DNA from 4 places in the Cupriavidus sp. 05L310 genome. Region 4 is predicted to be linked to each of the others. Evidence: predicted binding sites of a transcription regulator. Region 4 holds the regulator's gene; each other region holds the start of a gene.
The links. Region 4 encodes LexA, which represses DNA repair genes until DNA is damaged. Its sites were predicted from a motif close to ACTGTATNNNNATACAGT; they were not measured.
Positions count from the first base shown of each region.

Region 1: imuA (translesion DNA synthesis-associated protein ImuA) is a predicted target of LexA. The motif match lies at 3,161-3,178, and genes of this name have one in related genera.
Region 2: imuA (translesion DNA synthesis-associated protein ImuA) is a predicted target of LexA. The motif match lies at 3,075-3,092, and genes of this name have one in related genera.
Region 3: dinB (DNA polymerase IV) is a predicted target of LexA. The motif match lies at 2,298-2,315, and genes of this name have one in related genera.

Region 1 is NZ_JBFTOX010000072.1:6,398-11,589, forward strand. Features, by position in the region: gene AC1DS6_RS36575 (error-prone DNA polymerase) at 1-679, opposite strand, end outside; gene AC1DS6_RS36580 (Y-family DNA polymerase) at 726-2,285, opposite strand; gene imuA (translesion DNA synthesis-associated protein ImuA) at 2,218-3,114, opposite strand; gene AC1DS6_RS36590 (IclR family transcriptional regulator) at 3,411-4,151, shown strand; gene AC1DS6_RS36595 (LysR family transcriptional regulator) at 4,346-5,192, opposite strand, start outside.
Region 2 is NZ_JBFTOX010000051.1:5,463-10,654, forward strand. Features, by position in the region: gene AC1DS6_RS30470 (DUF2188 domain-containing protein) at 1-172, shown strand, start outside; gene ligD (DNA ligase D) at 205-2,739, shown strand; gene AC1DS6_RS30480 (hypothetical protein) at 2,758-3,003, shown strand; gene imuA (translesion DNA synthesis-associated protein ImuA) at 3,124-3,828, shown strand; gene AC1DS6_RS30490 (Y-family DNA polymerase) at 3,755-5,192, shown strand, end outside.
Region 3 is NZ_JBFTOX010000032.1:55,599-60,790, forward strand. Features, by position in the region: gene AC1DS6_RS22925 (SOS response-associated peptidase) at 88-759, shown strand; gene AC1DS6_RS22930 (DUF1488 family protein) at 791-1,042, opposite strand; gene AC1DS6_RS22935 (hypothetical protein) at 1,343-1,963, shown strand; gene dinB (DNA polymerase IV) at 2,386-3,549, shown strand; gene AC1DS6_RS22945 (hypothetical protein) at 3,846-4,367, opposite strand; gene AC1DS6_RS22950 (hypothetical protein) at 4,770-5,192, shown strand, end outside.
Region 4 is NZ_JBFTOX010000067.1:49,723-54,914, forward strand. Features, by position in the region: gene rplI (50S ribosomal protein L9) at 1-25, opposite strand, end outside; gene rpsR (30S ribosomal protein S18) at 57-335, opposite strand; gene priB (primosomal replication protein N) at 339-638, opposite strand; gene rpsF (30S ribosomal protein S6) at 713-1,087, opposite strand; gene AC1DS6_RS35545 (asparaginase) at 1,189-2,187, opposite strand; gene lexA (transcriptional repressor LexA) at 2,412-3,068, shown strand; gene AC1DS6_RS35555 (hypothetical protein) at 3,178-3,345, shown strand; tRNA gene AC1DS6_RS35560 (tRNA-His) at 3,515-3,590, shown strand; gene AC1DS6_RS35565 (hypothetical protein) at 3,789-4,064, opposite strand; gene AC1DS6_RS35570 (DUF808 domain-containing protein) at 4,848-5,192, shown strand, end outside.

The sequences.
Region 1 (5,192 bases), on a different contig from region 4:
GCTGCGGCGGCGCGGCCAGGTCGTCGGGGTGGAGCCGGTAGCTGCCCTTCTCCGAGCGCATGCGCCCCAGGGTGATCAGTTCGCTCAGGTTGCCAAAGCCTTCCCGGTCCTGCGCCAGCAGCACCAGCCGCAGCACCGGCTGGCCGGCGGAGTCCGTCAGCGTGAAGCGGCTGCCGACCAGCAGGCGGAAATCCTGCGCGGCGCGGGCCAGCGCGTCCAGTCGTTCATGGCGGCGCAGGCGGGCCTGGGTGGCTTCGCCAGGGGCCAAGGCGTCGCCGGCGGCGGGCGTGGCATCCGGCACGGCGAGGGATTCATCATCCACCCCATGCCCGCCGTCATGCTGATCGCCCTCTTCGCCGTCGTCCTCGATGAGATCGTCATCGTCGCCATCCTCATCCAGCCCCGCGGCCAATCGCGCCGCGCTGCGCGCCGCGGCGTCGCCGATGCGCTCACGCAGGTCCTTCAGCGCATGATGCGCGCGCGCCGTGCCGGCCACCGAACATTCATCGGTCAGCGCCAGCCCGCGATAGCCCAGCGCAAAGGCGCGCTCGATCAGCTCGACCGGATGCGACGCCCCATCCAGGAACGTGAAATTGGAAATGCAGTGCAGCTCCACATAATCCGGCAATACCGGCAGCAACGCGGAAAGCGCCGGCGGCAAAGCGGAAAACGAGGGCATGGCGGGCTTGCTGGACATGACAGGGAGGCAAAGGCTCAGGCGAATCTCAGGCGAACAGGCCGTGCAGGAACCAGCGGTATTCACCGCTCTCCTCGTGCCCGGGACGCTGGCGATAGACCCAGCAACGCAGGCCATCCGCACGTTCGGCGACGAAATAATCGCGCGTGGCCAGCGCGCCATCCCACCAGCCGCTCTCGATGCGCTCCGGCCGCGAGAGCAAGGTCAGCGGGCCGCCATGACAGGGCCGGTGACGCTGCACGGTGAGCGGCATCGGCTTGTCCAGCAGCCACGCCGGGCGCTCCGGCATGGCGCCTGCCGGGGCCGGCTGCGGCGCGCGCGCCGGCATTTCGTCGACGGGGCACCAGCGATTGGCGCGCTCGGGCCGGTGGTCGGGCAACGGCTGGGGTTGCAACACGTTTTCGCGGCCGAGCCGCGCCATCAGCGTATCGAGCAGGCGGCCCAGTTCGGCCGGCGTGCCGCCTGGTTCCGGAAACAGCGAATCGCTCTGCGGCAGGCAGGTCTCCATGGACTCCACCACCAGCATCAGGCCCACCGCCGGCACGCTGAACTGCACCTTGTCCAGCCGCTCCTGCAGCAGCCTGGACAGATGGACCGGATCGCGGCTGGGCTGCGCCAGGCTGACCGTCACCGGCGTAGACGGGGTCTCGGTGCCGAGCCGGTAGCGCTCGTGTTCGAGCCGCAGCACCAGCCGCGTCACGCCCGCCTGCTGTACCGCCAGCCAGCCGGCCAGCGCCAGCAGCAGGCGCTGCGCGCCCGCCATCACGCCCTGCACGGACTCGGTACGGCCCGGCAGCTCCATGCGCTGCGCGAAGGCTGCCGGCGCGCTGAACCAGGTAAAGCGCACCGGCACCTCGCCATAGGCCTGGTCCAGCCGCGCCAGCAGATCCGGCCCCAGCCGGCGCCGCAGGCCGGCACGCGGCAGGCCCCGCACCTCGCCCACGGTCCGGCAGCCGATGCCGTCGAGCCAGCCGTCGTCGGCCACGCCTTGCAGCATGGCCACCGGCAGCCGGTCCAGCAGCCGCGCCATGCGAGCAGCCCGCACCGCGCGCCGCGCCGGCCGCACCATCGCGCCACGGCGGTCCCGCCGCAGCGGCTGCGCCGCCAGCCACGCCGCCCCGAAGGCCGTGGGCCCGCAGCCAAGCTGCGGAAACACACCTAGCCGGCGCACCCGCGCATACACCGCGCGGCACAGCGCCAGATGGCCGCCGAACAGCCGCAGGCTGGCGCCGGCATCGATCATCACGGTAGCCGCATCGGGATCGGGATGGCCCGTCACATGCGGTGTGAAGTGCAGCAGCGCCAGCGCCAGCGCCGTCATCAGCTGCGCCTCGGCGGCCGGCTCGCGCTCCAGTTGCACCACCTGCGCCGACAAGGCCTGCACGCCGCCACGCCGCATCCCGGCCTGCACCCCCAGTGCCACCGCCGGCCCGTTGGCCAGCACCACCCGCTCGCGCTCCATCACCGCCACCGGCACCCGGTGGTGCAGCAGGCCGGAGGAAGCCGGGAGCGCGGCGGGCTCAGGCCAGTTCGGCTGCAACGCGTCCAGCGACAGGCGCGGCAGATGCACCGCGATCCAGTACGACATGGGCTTGCTCTCCCGCAACGGCTTGGGAAACCGGGAAATTGAAAGGGACCGGCGGCGGCGCGGACGGCGAAGCGGTCCTGGCCGGCACCGCCATCATCTCGCCCAGCGGCAGCACCAGCGGCGCATCGCGCACCGGGCCGCGCCGCTTGTGAAAAGTGATCGACAAGACATTGCCGGGTGCCGGAGACAACAGCAGCCGCAGCACCGCCGGCGACGACTCGTGCAGCACGCCGGCCGGGCGGCACGCCCAGACCACCGCGTCGCCCGCCTGCGCCAGCACCTGCAGGCGCCGCAGCGCCTCGGGACGCGCCGTTGGCAGCCACACCATCACCCCGCCAAAAGCCTGGCTGCGCAGCACCTGCTCCGCCGCCCACAGCACATCCGCCTGGGCCGCGGCCCGGCCCGCGCCAGCGGGCGGACGCACCCAGAACAGCTGGCTTGCCGGCAAACCCCATTCGGCCAGGCACATCGCATTGGGCAGGTACGGCGGCCCCACCAGCGCCACCCGGCGCTGTGCCGCCGCCAGCGCCAGCAACGCCGGGCGCAGCAGGCGCAACTCGCCCACGCCGGCGTCGGCCAGCAGCAGTTCCGTCAGCGCCCCCATCGGCCAGCCGCCGCCTGGCAACTCGGCCGAGAGCGCCGCATGGCCGGTGGGCAAGGCCGGCACGCTGCCCGCGCGGCCCAGATGGCCGAGCTGCCCCGCCCGCCACAGGCCGGGATAGCGTCGTTCCAGTGCGTCCAGCGCACCCTGCCGGTCGGCGGCGGGCGCTTGCGCCAACGGCGCAATGCCCGACACGTCGGGCGAGGCTGGGGAGAGATGGGTGGTCATGTGATGCTTGCGCCCCGGCTTGGGGACCGGGTGGAAATTTCTGATTACTGTATGTTTGTACAGTATCACGGAAGCGCGCAAGGAGGCAAAGCCGGGGTCGACAATGTGGAAACTGACAATAGTTAGCGTTCGCCATGGTTCGGTTAAACGCTGTGCGACGGCGATTGGGGAAGCGATGGCCGTGGCATTCGCTCACAGCTCCGCAACACCCCGCCTTTGGCTGCTCCCCTATACTACGAAATATCGTATAGTGCTACTCGCCACTGTATCTCCAGCCAGCACTTCTTGAAACCAGCATGCCCACCCTGATCCCCGCAGCCAGCCGCACCATGGCAGTTTTTGAATTGTTTGCCAGGGAAAAACGCGAGCTGTCAAATTCCGATGTGGCTCGTCTGCTTTCGGTTGCCGAGAGCAGTTCCCTTGACCTATTGCATACGCTGCATTCGCTCGGCTACCTGATGCGCACATCCCGCACGCGGCGCTTCTACCCGACCGCCCGTCTGTTGGAAACCGCGCGCCAGATCTCCGAAAACGATCCCCTGACGACACTAGCGCAGGAAGCCGTCGAGCAAGTGGGCGCAAAAACCAATGAGACCGTCTTCTTCGGTGTACTCGATACCACCGCTGTCAAGGTCGTTGCCGTGCAGCCGAGCCGGATGCCGTTGCGCTATATCATCGAGGTCGGCTCACGGGCGGCCTTGCACGCCTCCGCACTGGGCAAGGCGCTGCTGGGACTCCTGCCGGAAGACGAAGCCCGCGCAATACTTGGCAAGAGCAAGCTTCGTCCTTTCACCGAGCACACAGTGGTTGACGTTGACGAACTGATGGCGCAAGTGGCGCACGGCCGCGACCTTGGCCGATACGAGGCGCGGGAAGAAGGCAGCGAGGGCGTCCACGGGCTGGCGGTGTCCGGATGGTTGGGCGGCCAGCCGGTCGGCATTTCCCTGGCCGGGCCCGCGGAGCGCATGAGAAAGAACCAGGAGGCCTATTTGACGGCCATGCGCGAAGTCCGTGATTCGCTGATGGCTGACACCTGAGCTGCCCACGACGCATAGAAATCGGCGGCCTACGCATTGCGGCGTCCTCTTCATCATTAAAAGCGCTCCCCCTTGCTCCGTGCCACGGTCGCCCGCTGACTTACGCTGAAGGCCGCTTTCACAGATCCGCGATGGCAAGTGGAAGGTCATTTCGCCGTACATGAAGCCACCGCTGCCGCGGCAGTCCGGCGCGGTCAAAGCCGGAGCGCGTGCTCAACCCTGCCGCCAGTTGCGTCGTCTTCCTTGCAAAAGGCAACCAGCTCATCGCGGAATTCAATGCAAAGCGGAGAGAGATAGCCATCGGCGCGCCAGAACATGGCGATTTCCGGCTGCCGCAACATGTCCGGCTCGCCGATCACGCTGAGATCCCGGCCTTCGGGTTGCATAAGCGTGCGCTGCGGTACAAGGCCGAGCAGATCGGTATCCCGAAGGAGTTCGGCAATGGAAATGCCGGATCCAGTCCATTCCACGGCAACGAGCGGCGCAGGCAAGCCATTGTTGGCAAACTCATCTGCCAGCACCTGGTACAAGCTGGACGACGCCTGCGGCAGCGCCCAGCGCTCTTGCGCCAGGTCCGCCAGGGTCTTGAAAGCGCCGAGTCTGGGATGGCCTGACCGAGCGACCACTTGCAACCTCAGCGGCCGTAACGGAATGTGGCTGACATCGCGCGGCACATTGGCGGTCATCCCGCCACAAGCGAGGTCCGCATCCCCCGACTGCAGGGATAGTATGGCTCCCTGCGTCAGCCGCGTCTCAATGGAAAAAGTCGCCAGCGGCCGCCTGGCAAGGAAGCGTGCGACCACGGGGGACAGCAACCAGGAAAAGAGGTAGGGCGTCGCCGCAAGCCTGATTTTTCCTGCGCGCGCCGCGGCCTGTGCCTCCACTTCCCCCTGGAGATCGTTGGCTGCCAGCACCACGTTTCTTGCCCGCTCCAGCAGCGTCTGTCCAACCGGCGTGAGCGTGACGCCGCGAGCCGTGCGCTCGAACAGGCGCATCCCCGCATCGGCCTCAAGCCGTGCCAACGCCTTCGACAAGGCCGAT
Region 2 (5,192 bases), on a different contig from region 4:
ACGCGAGGGCGCCCACGAGCCCTCTTCTGCGCATGACGACCTAGAGGACGCCATCGCGGCCGGCACGACGGAGGCAAAGCAGGACAGCGTCGAGTTGCTGGTCCATGGGCGAGACGGGCAGATCCGCATGCGCAACAGTTACGGGCACGATCCCCGCGAGGTGAAAGGGTAAAACCCGCGCCGCCCGGTTTGTGAACTCAGTCCATGGCTAAGTCGGCCTCTACCAACGCGCGGAGCCTGGAGCGATACCGTCAGAAGCGGGACTTCGCCGCGACGACGGAGCCGAGCGGCCAGGTGTCCGCCGCGAGCGCCGCCAGCGGCGCACTGAGCTTTGTCGTGCAGAAGCATGCGGCTCGCCGGCTCCACTACGATTTTCGTCTCGAGCTTGAGGGTACCCTCAAGAGTTGGGCGGTCCCCAAGGGACCCAGCCTGGATCCCGCAGAGAAGCGGATGGCCGTGCATGTCGAGGATCACCCGCTGGATTATGCGAGCTTCGAAGGCGTGATCCCACCCAAGGAGTACGGGGCCGGCACAGTCATCGTTTGGGATCGAGGGACGTGGATGCCGGTCGGCGATCCGGTGGCCGGCTACCAGAGCGGCAAGCTGAAGTTCGAGCTGCAAGGTGAGAAGCTACATGGTCATTGGACCTTGGTCAGAATGCACGGCCACGGCGACGAGCGTCAGGAACCGTGGCTCTTGATCAAGGAGCGGGATGCGTTTGCGCGCTCTGCCGCCGAGTACGACATCACCGAGGCCCTGCCGGACAGCGTGCTGGCCCAGGGCAACAGCAAATCGGCTGCCGGCGGTAACGCGAAGACTGCCGTGCCAAAGCAGCGTCGCTCGCGCCCGGGGCAGGGCCGACTCGTACCCGCTGCAGCACGCCCCGCCCCCCTTCCGCTTGCGTTGGCCCCGCAACTGGCGACGCTCGCTTCTGCGGTGCCGCGCAACGCCGAACAATGGGCCTTTGAGATCAAGTTCGACGGCAATCGGTTGTTGGCAAGGGTCGACGGCGACGATGTCCGTCTCTTCACAAGAAACGGCCATGACTGGACATCGCGCCTCAAATCGCTTGCGGCGGAGATTCGCGCTCTTGGCCTCGGTTCCGCCTGGCTGGATGGGGAGATCGTGATACTCAGCGACAAGGGCACCACGGACTTCCAGGCGCTGCAGAATGCGTTTGATAGATCGAAGGTGGAGGACATCCAGTACTTCGTCTTTGACCTCCCCTTCTTCCACGGCCACGACCTACGACAGGTCCCGTTGGCCGAGCGCAGGGCGCTGCTCAAGGAGGTGATAGCCGTGCCAGCTGCGACGCGAGTCAGGTACAGCGCGGACTTTGAGGGCACGCCTGACGACCTTCTTGCCGCGGCGTGCCAGATGGGCTTGGAGGGCCTGATTGGCAAGCGCGTCGACGCGCCGTATGTCTCCGCCCGGGCGCCCAGCTGGATCAAGCTCAAATGCAAACAGCGGCAAGAATTCGTCATCTGCGGATTCACGGCCCCGAAGGGAAGCCGACTAGGCCTCGGCGCGCTACTGCTTGGCGTGCACGATCAAACCGGGAAACTGCACTACGCGGGCAGCGTTGGCAGCGGTCTGGATTCGCCCATGTTGACCAAGTTGCTCGCCATGCTGACCGAACTGGAAGGGCCAGTCTGCCCCTTTGGAAAGCCACCACCGCGCTTAGCCGCCCGATGGGTCAAGCCGAAGCTGGTGGCCGAGATCTCGTTTGCCGAGTGGACCAAAGAAGGCCGAATCCGGCATCCTGTCTTTCATGCCTTGCGCGCCGACAAGACAGCCGGCAACGTGACAAGAGAGCAGCCGGTCGATGTGGAACAGCCCCGGCCTCGGCCAGCGCGCTCGGTCAAGGTATCCAACGCGGAACGTGTGATTGACCCGTCGACCGGAATGACGAAAGGTGACCTGGTCGGTTTCTACGAAGCCATCGCGCCGCACCTGCTGCCTCACCTCCGCGGGCGCCCTGTGGCCTTGGTACGCGGGCCAACGGGCATCGACGGCCAGCTGTTCTTTCAGAAGCACGCCGAGACTATCAAGATCCCGGGGATCAACGTCCTCAATGCCAGCCTATGGGCTGGGCATCCGCCACTCCTGGAGATCGCCAGCCAGACGGCCATTGTCGCCGCAGCGCAACTGAACGTGATCGAGTTCCATACATGGAATGCGACCAAGCGTGCCATCGACAAGCCGGATCGCGTCATCTTCGACCTGGACCCCGGTGATGGCGTGCCATGGCGGCACATGCTTGACGCCGCCATGCTGACGAAGTCTATGCTGGATGAGCTTGGCCTGGTGAGCTTTCTCAAGACCAGTGGTGGCAAAGGCCTGCATGTCGTTGTGCCCATGGCGCCCAAACTTCCGTGGATCACGGTGAAGAAGTTCTCACAAGATGTCGTTCTTCATATCGCCCAGACCATTCCGCAGCGCTTCGTTTCTAAGAGCGGGCCGCGCAATCGGATTGGGAAGATCTACATCGACTACCTGCGCAACGGCCAAGGGGCGACGACGGTGTCCGCATTCTCTGCACGCGCACGGCCGGGTCTCGGGGTTTCGATGCCGGCATCCTGGGAGGAACTGGAGGCACTGACAGCGGGCGATCATTGGACGATCCAGACCGCCCTGCAGCGCGTGGAAGCCGCCGGCTACGTCGATCCGTGGGCGGAGTACGCCGATACTAGAAAGGTGCAACAAATTGGTGCGGCCATCCGCAAGCTAGCTGGCTAGTCGATTGGAGGATTTGCCATGGCAACCCTAGATGCGTTTCCTGCCGCGGAGCGCGAAGCCTTTACCAACGCCTGTCGTCGGCACGGGTTCATCGCCGCCGACTTTAGCGTCTGCGACATGACCGGGGAACAGGAACGCCTGGTCAGCGTGCTGAGGCCAGAGACAGGCGTATTGATGCAGTACGCGGCAGGGTCTCGTGATTCTTGGTCAACCAAATTCGAGCACGACCTAGCCATCCGGGTCTTCGGAGACGCCCCCGAGTAAAACCTCGACGGTGCCCGCTCAATACGCGGCCCTTAAGGCACTTTCAAGCTCGGGAGAAGAAATCCGTGACCACTGTATATATATACAGTAAACTGGGTTGCATGGACTCAACCAATCGCCATGCCGACGCCCAATCCAGAATCCATCCATCCTGCCCTTTGGTTAGCCGCCCAGTTGGCCCGGGCGAACGGTCGCACCGTCGCCACCGGCTATCCGGTGCTGACGGCCGAGTTGCCGGGTGGCGGTTGGCCAACGGCGTCGCTGGTCGAACTTCTGGTGCGCCAGCCGGGTGTGGGAGAGCTTCGCCTGCTGCGCCCCGCACTGGCGGAGGTCTGTAAGCGGCCTATCGCCCTGATTCAACCGCCGCAAACGCCCCAGGCGCTCGCATTGGCCAGTTGGGGCGTGCCGCCCGAACGTCTGCTGTGGATTCGCAGCCAGCGTACGGCCGATGCCCTTTGGGCCACCGAGCAGTTGCTGCGCGCCGGCACTTGCGGCGCGGTTCTGCTTTGGCAGACCCATATCCGCAATGACGCGCTGCGCCGCCTGCACCTGGCCGCGCAGAGTGGCGAGGCGCTGTTTTTCCTCATGCGGCCCCTGGCCTGTGCACGCGACGCGTCGCCAGCGCCCCTGCGCATCGGGGTTGCGCCCGCCGCCGGCGGCGTCGATCTCTCCTTCATCAAGCGGCGCGGCCCGCAGCAGGACCTGCCCGTGCGCGTCCTGCTGGAACCGTCGCCGATCCTGCTTCACCGTCATGTTGCGCCTCTGGATCTGCCTGCACCTCTCGTCCCTGCCACTCGAAGTCTTCCGGCCGAATTGGTCCACTGAGTTGGCTGTGGCGGTGTTGGACAAGGAACGCGTCCACCTCGGCTCACGCCTGGCGGCGGAGGCTGGCGTCCGCCCGCAGATGCGCCGCGGCGGTGTGCTGACCATCGCGCCGCAGACCCTGCTATACGATCGGGCCCCGGAGAAGGAAGCCGACGCTCTGCAGCGTGTGGCCATGGCGCTCCTGCAGTTCGCGCCCAACGTGGTGCATGCCGAGGAAGCGTCCGTGCTGGTCGACGTGTCGGCCAGCCTGCGGCTGTTCGGCGGCATCCGCCAGTTGCGCCACCGCATGCGCGCCTCGGTCGCTGCGCTGGGGTTCAGCGCGGCCTGCGGCTGTGCGCCGACGGCCCAAGGCGCTTGGCTGTTGGCCCACGCCGGCGGTGGAAGCACACTCAAGATCGAGGCATTGGAACGCCGGCTGGGCGCCCTCGCCGTCGGCACCCTGCCCGCCGCACGGCCATTCCTGGAATGGCTGGATGGACTGGGGTGTCGTTGCCTTGGCGATATTCGCCGGCTGCCACGGGCCGGGCTGCAGCGTCGGTGCGGCCGCGAACTGAACGAGACGATGGATCGCGCCCTGGGCCAGGCGCCAGAGATCTTCGAATGGCTACAGGCCCCGCCAACCTTCTCCGCGCAGGTCGACCTCCCCGATCGCATCGAGCATGCGGAGGCCACCCTGCTCTACAGCCGCGGGCTCATCGTGCAGATGCTGGGCTGGCTGGCCGCGCACCACTTGGCGGTCACCAAAGTCCTGGTGGAACTCAAACACGAGCGCGGCCGCGAGGCGCTGGCGCCAACCGTCATCGAGATCGCGCTGGCAGAGCCCAGCTGGAGCGAGGATCACCTGATGCGCTTGCTGCGAGAGCGGCTGGCGCAGCTGCAGGTCGATGCCCCCATGATCGCGGTGCGCCTGTCCGTCACCGACGTGCAGGCCAAGGCGCCGCCGAGCGAATCGCTGTTTCCTGAGCCCGGCGGCACGCCCGAGGACCACGCCCGGGTGATGGAGCTGCTCGCGGCACGGCTTGGCGCCTACAACATCCTGCGGCCGGAGTTGCGTGCGGACTACCGGCCGGAGGTAGCCAACACCTGGGTGCCGGCCGTCGGGAAACCCCGGCCTAGCGCGGCGGCGCCCGCCCTGCCCCGCCCGACCTGGCTGCTGGACAAGCCGATTGCCTTGCTGATCCGCGACCACCGCCCGTTCTATGGCTCGCCCCTGCGCATGGTCTCTCCCCCGGAGCGTATCGAGGCCGGCTGGTGGAGCGGCGAGCTCGTGACGCGCGACTATTACGTGGCCGAGGGCCGCGATCACGCCCATTACTGGGTCTATCAGGAACGCATGGGCAGCCGGGACGGCGATGAGGCCACGT
Region 3 (5,192 bases), on a different contig from region 4:
GTAGGACAAGAATCACTTTGGTCCTTCCCGCCCGTCCGCCATACTGGATATTCCCTTTCACATGCAGCATCGGCATGGAGACAAGCCATGTGCGTCAACTACGCGCCCGTGCAGGCGGCCGTTTTACGCGATGTCTTCGGCCTCACTTGTCCGGTGCGGGAATGGCCCCCCGAAACATGGCCTGACTACGTCGCGCCACTGCTCGTGGCGGACCACGACGGCCAGCGGCAATGCCTGGCCGGCACCTTCGGGATGGTCCCCAGGAAGCGCATTCCGCCCGGCGTCGCGAGGTTCGACACCACGAACGCGCGCTCGGAGTCGGTGGGTGAAAAACGGACGTTCTCGGCGGCGTGGAAACAGGGTCAGCTATGCCTGATACCAGCGCAGTGCTTCTATGAGCCCGACTACGCAACCGGCAAGGCGGTACGCTGGCGGATCTGGCTCAAGGATGGCGAGCCCATGGCAATCGCCGGCCTCTGGCGCGCATGGCCTGGCGAAGGCGGCCAGGACGTCTTCAGCTTCACCATGCTGACCATCAATTCGGAGCACCACCCGTTGATGCAACGCTTCCATGCGCCGGGCAAGGAAAAACGGATGATCGTGATCGTCCCGGGCACGGAGTGGGATGATTGGCTGACTTGCAGGAATACGGAACTGGCGCGCAGCTTCCTGCGCCCCTACGCCGCGGAAAAGCTGGCCGCCGAGCCCGCACCGCTGCCGCCGCGGATTGCGGCAGGATCTCCGGAGGCGTCAGCCTGAGCGAACTGCGTTTGCCCGGACTGAACAGCGTTCAGGAAATCTGATACCGGTTCTGCCGGCTGCGGGAATAGAGCCCGCGCGCGAGTTCCAGGATGTGATCGCGGTGGCGGTCGAATGCATCGAGCACGGCAGGCTCGTCCGGGCGCAATTCAGGGCTGAGGGTAGAGAGTACCGCGCGGTCCACCTCGAAGGCGATTTCACGCGAGTTGTCATAGCCCCAAAAACATACGCAATGCCTGGAAGGGTCGTAACTCCGGCTGGGATTGGGGAAATTGAGTGCCATGCATGCATCCTAGTCCGAATCGCGGGCATCCGTACGGTATCGAGGGCCCGGTTGCGCTATTTCGCCAGGATTCGGGGACGCGCCCCCCGGCAAGTCTGGAAAGGGGCGCTTTATCGCTGGCCGCGCATCGCGCGGGCTGCCCGGTGACGCGGCTTTGGCGAGACATTCTCGCGCCCGTACATTGAGCGACATATGCATCGGGAATACCAGATCTAAGCATCTTCTACTTGGCCCGCGAACGGCGAGACCGTAGCATTCCCAGGTCATCGGCTCATCGGCGCGAGGCATGCCAGCCAGCGCATGCGCCAGTACAACGATGTCGATTCGACACGGCAGGCGCGCCAACGCGGCCCGGCCGCCGTGCACCCGGACAGGACCGGCTACCAAAAAGCCGGCCGCCGGAAATCTGTACAAGGGTCAAGGGGTCATATGAAGATATTTAGCGGAATCAGCAACGGGTGGGCAGCGGAAACCGAGGCGACGGACGGAGGGATCTGGAAAAACACGATTGCCGCCGCCAGCCATGCGCTTGAGACCGTGGCGCTGGTCGAGCATGGCGTAGGCATGACGCTGAAGCTGCAGCGCAAGGTCCGCGCCCTACGCGAACGGCTGCGCACAACGCAAGCCGAACTCGATCGTTACCGCGACATGCACGCCCACGCCATGGAGGCGTTGCGTCAGACCGAAAGCATCGTGCCGCAGGACACGAGCCAGCTACGGGCGGAGGGCGAAGCCCTGCAGATGCGGCATCGTGCCTACAAGCTGCTGGTCGAGCACTATGCTCGCGCCGGCATCCCCATCGACCTGGCTGTCTTTGCCAGGCAACGCCGCCGGGTTCTCCAGCACATCCTGTTCCAGCAACGCCGGGGCGTGGCCGTCGCGCAAATCAGCGTGGACGATATCGCGTTCCTGCTGCGTTGAGCGACCGGCACCGATGAGCGGCGGGCTTTCGCCCGCGCTCCGCGCTGGCATTTTCAGCTTGCCGGCAAGGCGGCGGGAAAACCCGTTGTCATGCGACGTGAACCGTCTTCTCTTCCGGCCGGTTCATGTCGGCATCGACGAACATTACCCACTTAAATGATAATGCGTTGCATTTTCAATCATGCGCCTGCTTGCGCATCGATCGCCAGTTGCTGCGCAATAGCAATAACACTTCGCACTTGCCCGCCGCGGGCATCGTGCTGACGACGACCTACGTGCATCGCTGGCAGGCCCACCGGGGCGCCGCGGGGATTCTTCTTGTAGAATTCGATATACTGTATATGCATACAGTAACCGAGGCGGCCCGCCCCCGAGTCCTTTCTCGCGGCCGGGGCGCGTCGTCAACCCCGTTCGCTGACGCCATGTCATTTGCCCCCCGCCGCATCGCCCACCTGGATATGGACGCTTTCTATGCGTCCGTCGAGCTGTTGCGGTATCCGGAACTGCGTGGCATGCCCGTGGTGATCGGCGGCGGACGGAATGCGGTGCCCGAGACGCTTGAAGACGGAAGCCGGCGCTTTGCGCGCCTGCGCGACTATGCGGGACGGGGCGTCGTCACCACCTCGACTTACGAAGCGCGCGCGCTCGGCGTTTTTTCCGCCATGGGCATGATGAAGGCAGCCCAGCTCGCGCCTGATGCCATTCTGCTGCCCACCGATTTCGATTCGTACCGGCACTACTCCCGGCTCTTCAAGGCGGCCGTCGCCACGTTCACGAGCCAGGTCGAAGACCGGGGCATCGACGAAATCTACATCGACCTGAGCGATGTGCCAGGCGAGCCCGCCGATATCGGCAGCCGCATCAAGCAAGCGGTTCGCGAGGCCACGGGGCTAAGCTGCTCCATCTGCATCGCGCCCAACAAGCTCCTCGCCAAGATCGGATCCGAGCTGGACAAGCCCGATGGGCTTACCCTCCTGACGCCGGAAGACATCCCGCTGCGCATCTGGCCGCTGCCGGTGCGCAAGGTCAACGGCATCGGCCCGAAAGCCACGGAGAAACTCGCCGTGCTCGGCATCGCCACCGTTGGCGACCTCGCCAGCGCGGACCTCGGACTACTGCAGACCCATTTTGGCCGCAGCTATTCCGCGTGGCTCGCCGAGATCGCGCAAGGTCATGACGAACGCCCCGTGGTCATCAGCTCGGAGCCAAAGTCGATGAGCCGCGAAACCACGTTCGAGCGCGACCTGCATCCGCGCCACGATCGCCAGGCTCTCGGCGAAGTTTTTACCGGTCTGTGCCAGCGCCTTGCCGAAGACCTGCGCGGCAAGGGCTACGTCGGCCGCACCATCGGCGTCAAGCTGCGCTATGACGACTTCCACACCGTCACCCGCGACCTCAGCATGCCGGTCCCGACCGCCGACGCCACCTTGTTGCGGCGCGCCGCCACCGAATGCGTCAGACGCGTTCCGCTGAACCGGAAGATACGGCTACTGGGCGTACGGGTGAGCGCGCTGACGCCAGCCGGCGAGTTGGAGTATGCGTCGGCGCCGGTCCAGGGAGAGTTGCCTTTCGGCGAAGACGAATAACGGTCGCAGCCGATAATCAGGCCGTCTGATAGTGCGGGCACGGGTCGCACCGGAAGGCGATGCAGGCCCTCGGCGCCTGTAGGACGGCAGCACGCCATGGCACGGATTTGTCACCAACGTGACTGAGTGCAAGCGCACAGAGGCGGAACTGCGGGAATTCGCGACAATTGAATTGCTGACACTGCCACCCAATCGACGGCATTTTCAACTCTGACCCGGCCGGACACTAACGTGCAGGCACGGCGGCAGCCGGTCCTGCCCAGGCTGCCGATGCCGCGTCGCCGACCCCGGCTGCGTCAGTCTGCCGGCTTCTTCCTGCCTCGCTGCTTCCCGGCGACACGCGTGCCGGACTCGTGTACCGCCCCGCTCGCGGAGCCAGTTGCCGTGCGCTTTCCGGTCGTCAGTACCTGCGCCTGTTTTGTGCCCTTGCCATATTTGCGCACCGAGCGCACGCCCTCGACCTGCATCAGCAACTCAATGGCCGTCAGCAGGCGGTCGATATCCTCGTTGCGCAAGTCCTTGACCAAGCGAGCCACCCGAATGGCCACGCCAGGCGGGAGGATCTCGTCATTCGAGGGAGCGACAGCATCCTCCATGCTGCCGTCCAGCCACAGCCGAGGCAAGCCGAGCTTGGCCTCGATGTCGCGGGCAAGCCGTTCGCCGATGCGCTTCTTTCCGGCCTTGCCTTCCGACGAAAAAACTCGGGAGAAATATGAGGGTTCGCGGTCGACGCGGTCCGCGAGGCGTGCGATCGAGCCTCCGAACTGTTTCTCCAGCACTTGGGCCAGGCGTTGTTCGCGCGTATCTTGGATGTCCATCACTCATTAAACCCGCGCATTACCTCAAGGTAAATTTTCTTCTGGTACTGTAAATTTAGTGACTAAAAGGTAATTTACGGAGCAAGAGGACCTTTCGCTCCCTTCTCGGCGCGATGGTTCGGCGGGGTCGCGCGACACTGACGCGGCAAGCCACGGGCGCGTCGGCACCTTGGCGGCTTCCGTGGATCGAGGACCTGGACTCGCGGCCGGCAAGTCATGATGGTTACCAAGAAGACTTGTCTTTATATTTACCTTTGGGTAAATTATCGGCGTTAACTTGAAGCGGTATCAGAACCCCGGCATTTCCATACCCAACGCCGGGCTGCATCGCGAGCGCCAGGGCTTGTGTCCGCGCCGGTCCGGCCTGGTTGCGCCCATCGGGGCGACCCCGTATGCCCGGCCATGGAAGTCACGGCCTGGCACCGCGCCCGCCCGGTCACGCCGCATTGCGCCACGGCGCCAAATCCGCGCACCGACCTCGTTGACCTCAAGCACCCACAGGCGAACGACCACGACAAAGGAAACCTCATGCTTATCGGACTTTGCGGCCGTCCCGGCTCCGGTCGAGACCTCGTCACCAGCTACCTGACTTCCGCGAACCACGCCTTCCTGACCGTCACGTTCGACGCCCCGCTGCGCCATATGATCCAGGCCTGCGCCGGCATCAACGACGCGCAGTTCGACGCGGCAAGGCGCAATGATGTCGTTCCCACGCTAGGGAAATCGCCGGTACAGTTGCTAAACGCCCTTCGCGAGTCCTGGATCCGTGCCCGCATGGATCCGGAAGTGCTGGTCAATCACTGTGCCGACGCGCTGGACCAGCTC
Region 4 (5,192 bases):
CTTTCTCAAGCAGAATAATTTGCATCGTGTTTTCTCCTTAACGGACCTAGGGCCGATCAGTTCTTGTGCAGGTCGGTGTAAGGCATCAGCGCGAGGAAACGCGCGCGCTTGATAGCCGTATCGAGCTGACGCTGATAGTGCGCCTTGGTGCCGGTCAGGCGGGCGGGGGTAATCTTGCCGTTGTCGCCGATGAAATCCTTCAGGGTGTCCAGATCCTTGTAGTCGATCTGTTCCACGCCAGCCACGGTGAAGCGGCAGAAGCGCTTGCGCTTGAACAGCGGGTTTTGCTGCTGGAAGCGCTTCTTGTTCTTGTTGTCACGTTTGACGAATGCCATGATTCAATCCTTTTCGAATGCTTTACATCCAGTGATGTGAAAGACGAGAGCCTTGCTGTTGCGGTGCTTGCGGGCCAGGAATCCTTCGCAGTCGAGCATCGCGCCGAGCGGAGTCCGCTCAAGCCGCTGGCCGATCTGACCGATTCCCATGGCGGCGATGGCGAATTCCACCTGCCTGGGCGTTTGCGCCTCGACCGTCTCGCCCGCGTACTGCAAGATGCAGTTGACAACGGGGACCCCGGCCGGGGTGTAACGCAAGGCATCGCGTTCCGCGAGCGTTGCGCAGAGCCTTAGCTGGTTCAACGCACTCTCCCGCACCGATGCCCGCACTTGCCGCCGCGGCGTTCAACGCCCACGGCAACCACAACAGTCCGCACTTAGGCGGCCTGGACTTCGCTGGTCTGTTGCGCGGCCTTGCGGGCTTCTTCGCGCTGCACTTCCTTCATCATCGGGGACGGTGCGGTTTCGGCCTTCTTGGTCTGAACGATGAGGTGGCGCAGCACCGCGTCGTTGAACTTGAACGCGTGTTCGAGTTCAGCCAGGGTTTCCTTGCCGCATTCGATGTTCAGGCAAACGTAGTGAGCCTTGGCCAGCTTCTGGATCATGTAGGCCATCTGACGGCGGCCCCAGTCTTCCACACGGTGGATCTGGCCTTCCTGCGACGTGACCAGCGTCTTGTAACGCTCGATCATGGCCGGAACTTGTTCGCTCTGGTCCGGATGGACGATAAATACGATTTCGTAATGACGCATTGACGCTCCTTTTGGATAAGCCGCCCGGGCGCCATGTCCGGTGCAGCAAGGTTGGATAGCCTTAAAGTATAGCGTGCTTTTGCCTTTTGGAGCAAGCCGCCTTAGTTTTCGGCGAAGAGCGCCTGCAACGCAGCGGGATCCGCAGCCAGTCCGGGCGTTGTCGCCAGGGCCAGCATCAGGAGCACGCGCGCCTTATATGGATTGAGATCGCCTGCAGAAACGAAGGCACCTGAAGCCGGTCGTGGAGGTGCCGGCATTGCCACATGCCCTGCCCCGGTGCGCGAGCTACGCACCACGGCCACTCCCGCCCCGGCCGCGTCCACCAGCGCATCGACCAGCGACTGGTGAACCGACCCGTTGCCTGCGGCCGCCACGACCAGCCCCGCCACACCTGCCTGCGCCAAAGCATCCACCACCAACCGGCCGGGCTCCGCGTAACTAGCAATAATCTCCACCTGCGGCCACTTGCACGGCACGGCCCAGGCCCGGTCCGGCAACAGCCGGGGCGCACGGACAAATCGCACGAGGTCGTCCTGCACGAACCCGATCGGGCCAGCCAGCGGCGACACAAAAGCGTTGACCGCTGACGTATGTCCCTTCACCACATCCCGCCCGGCATGGATTTCCTGATTAATCACCAGTAGCACGCCCTTGCCCGCCGCCCCGGCGCTGGCAGCCACCCGTACCGCGTCCAGCAGGTTCAAGGGACCATCGGCCGACAGGGAGGTCGAAGGCCGCATCGCCGCCGTCAGCACCACCGGCACCGTGCCCACCCATGCCAGATGCAGCAGCATTGCCGTCTCCTCCAGCGTATCGGTGCCATGGGTAATCACAATGCCCGCCACATCGGCCTGCGCAGACCAGAACGCAACGCGTTCAACCAACCGGGCCCAGAGGACGAACGACATGTCCTTGCTATCCACCTGCGCCACCTGCTCCGCCTCGACGCGGGCCACGGCACCGAGCGCCGGCACAGCATCAAGCAGCGCCGTCACAGGCACCGTGGCCGCCTGGTACTTCGCGCTGCTGGCAGCACTGGATGAAGAACCGGCAATGGTGCCACCGGTAGCAAGCACGACGACACGAGGCAGGAGGGACATGGCGAGATAGAGATCGAAAGCCAGAAAGGTTAAGCAGCGAGCGAAAAATTAGGCTGCAAGTGCCGCGAATTGTAACGCCCAGGCTCACGCCGCACGGCGCGGCGAGCCTCGCCTGACGCACCTGTCGATGCGCAAACTCCCAAAATTCCGCTTGCACTTCACTCGATACTGTATAAAATCACAGCATACTGTTTAAACATACAGTGCTTTCCAACACGGCGACCATGGCGACCCTGACACCGCGACAGCAGCAGATTTTCGATCTGATTCGCAGCAGCCTCCAGCACACGGGCTTTCCGCCCACACGCGCCGAGATCGCCGCCAAGTTCGGCTTCTCATCGCCCAATGCTGCCGAGGAACACCTGAGGGCTCTGGCCCGCAAGGGCGTAATCGAACTCACCCCCGGCGCCTCGCGCGGCATCCGGCTCAAGGTTTCGCGCAGCGACTCAGAACTACCAGACCAATTCTCGCTGCCAATGGCCGGCGTGATGCAACTGACGCTGCCCCTGGTCGGGCGCGTCGCGGCCGGTAGCCCGATCCTTGCCGCAGAACACATCGATCGCCAATACCAGGTCGACGCTTCGGTGTTCGACGTGCAACCTGACTACCTGCTCCGGGTACGTGGCCTGAGCATGCGGGACGCCGGCATCCTCGATGGCGATCTGCTTGCGGTCAAGCGTGCCAGCGAGGCCCCGAACGGCAAGATCGTCGTTGCGCGACTGGGAGACGACGTCACCGTCAAACGCCTCAACCGCCGCGGCGACTCGATCGAACTCATTGCCGAGAATCCCGATTTCCCCAGCATCATCGTGCGCCCCGGCCGCGAAGAATTCTCTCTGGAAGGTATCGCCGTCGGCTTGATCCGACCCAGCGGCTTCTGACGAGTGCGGCTGAGGCGGGCAAGCCCGTATCACGCCGACGCCCGATTGTGCCAACGCCGCCCGCTAGTCGGGCACCGCTAACTGTTGTTGCAAGTCACCAGGTGTAGCCATGCTGCCAGCCAACCGCCTCTCCGCCCGCCGCCCCGTCAAGCCCGTACCATTCCGCCAATCCAAAGGCGTGCGTATCTACCAGGGTGCGCAACGACGCACCATGGTGGGCAGCATGGCAGCCATCTGCCGCATGCTTGAGCTGGAGGAGTCGGCCAAGCTTTCATAGGTGGGTTACGGCAGCACTCACTTGCGCGCGTCGCGGTAACCGACCTAACCGGCTGAAATCGCATAAGGCAGCGCAGAGAAAAAATTTGTGCAGAGTGCTAGCCATCCGCCTTTTGGTATTGTATGATCTTGTTCTTCGTTGCTCAGCAGCCAGCTGAGCAACCTCTACGGTGGCTGTAGCTCAGTTGGTAGAGTCCAGGATTGTGATTCCTGTCGTCGTGGGTTCGAGTCCCATCAGCCACCCCAAGAATTTGCCCTGCAAAACAGCGCCTTAACCAAGGCGCTGTTTTCATTTGTGCATCCCAAAGCCGGGTTCCATTCCCGCCATCCTCCCACGGTGGGAATACTTGCAACCGCCGGTGTCAGCACCACCGGCTCGATCTAGCCTGCTTCAGCATACCCCTCCCCCGTTTCTTCCACGCAGCGACCTCTCCCATCCCTTAGCTAGTCCGCAAGAGGGAATCCAAATTCGCCGCGCTCCAGATCTCGTTCAAATGCGACTGTCCACGAAATGCCGGTAGCTGCGGGATAGACTTGGACGTCTCCGCCCACTCGGGCGACAGTGATTTTCCGGGGGATATGACTCGCCCCGCTGCCTCGCGAAATGCCCTCTTCCTCGCTCACCTCGAAGTCTTCTCGAACAAATCCATGCCGCGCGCAGGCGGATTCAAAGTCGCCGCGTTCATTCACGGGCAATTCGTGGAACAGCTTTTGAACCATGGCTATCTCCCAGAGCCTGGCAAAATCCTAGCATGACGGCAAACCAGCGCGCATAGCCAGAAGCGCCAGGCATGAGCCTCATCGAGCGAATGAGAGTGCGGAATCAAAGTTCTACGAGGTGCCTAGATGCTCAGCGCCAGGAGCATCTCACACGATGGCGATTGCACAAGCGAACCTTGACCAAGCGATTTTGGACTCCGCTGAACATTATCGCCGGGCGATTGCCAACGCTTAACAGGCGCGTCTCCTGACTATCACGGCTACACCTGGGCCGACCGATAGCGGGGGGATCGTCAGCCACCGCAGGTCCGTTGAGTACCGCAGTAAGGCGCCTGGCAAAGCATCGTGCGACAGGTTCACAGTAAAAATCAGCCATCTCAAAAGCAAATCAGATCGAACTGCTCTTGCCTGGATCGCATACCCACTAGGTATGGCAGTTCGTCATCCAGCCATTCGATGGGCAAACTCGAATGGATGCGCTGCCCCTCCTGACGCAATTCGCGAGTTGGCTCCACTGCCACGACGCGACGCCCAAGCCGCGCAACAGGAATGACGCGACAAGCATTGATTTTAGATATTTCCCCTACGGCCGAGGAAGCGAACGGTTCTCGCTCGATTTTAGCCTGCAAGCTAACAGCCCACTGAAGGCGAACCGCCAGGATCGCCCCCAAATAGAGTGGGTATGGGATCAATCGCCGTCTTTCCATATGGCAATATCTTGCCATGCGGCCTTGATCACCTGAAGGGCCTCTCCTACTCAGCACCGACATGGGAGCTTGAAATATGGCCGGCACCAGCCTGCTTTTGTTGATCGACGACATCACCTCGATCCTTGACGATGTGGCAACCATGAGCAAGGTGGCTGCCAGGAAGACCGCTGGTGTCCTGGGCGACGATCTTGCCCTCAATGCGCAACAGGTCAGCGGCGTGAAAGCCGATCGCGAGTTGCCGGTTGTGTGGTCGGTTGCGGTGGGTTCTTTGCGCAACAAGGCGATTCTGGTACCGGCTGCGCTCGCAATCAGTGCTGCGACCCCTTGGGCGATCGTGCCACTGCTGATGGTGGGCGGCGCGTTCCTTTGCTACGAAGGATTTGAAAAGATCGCGCACCGCTTCATGCACGGAGAGTCA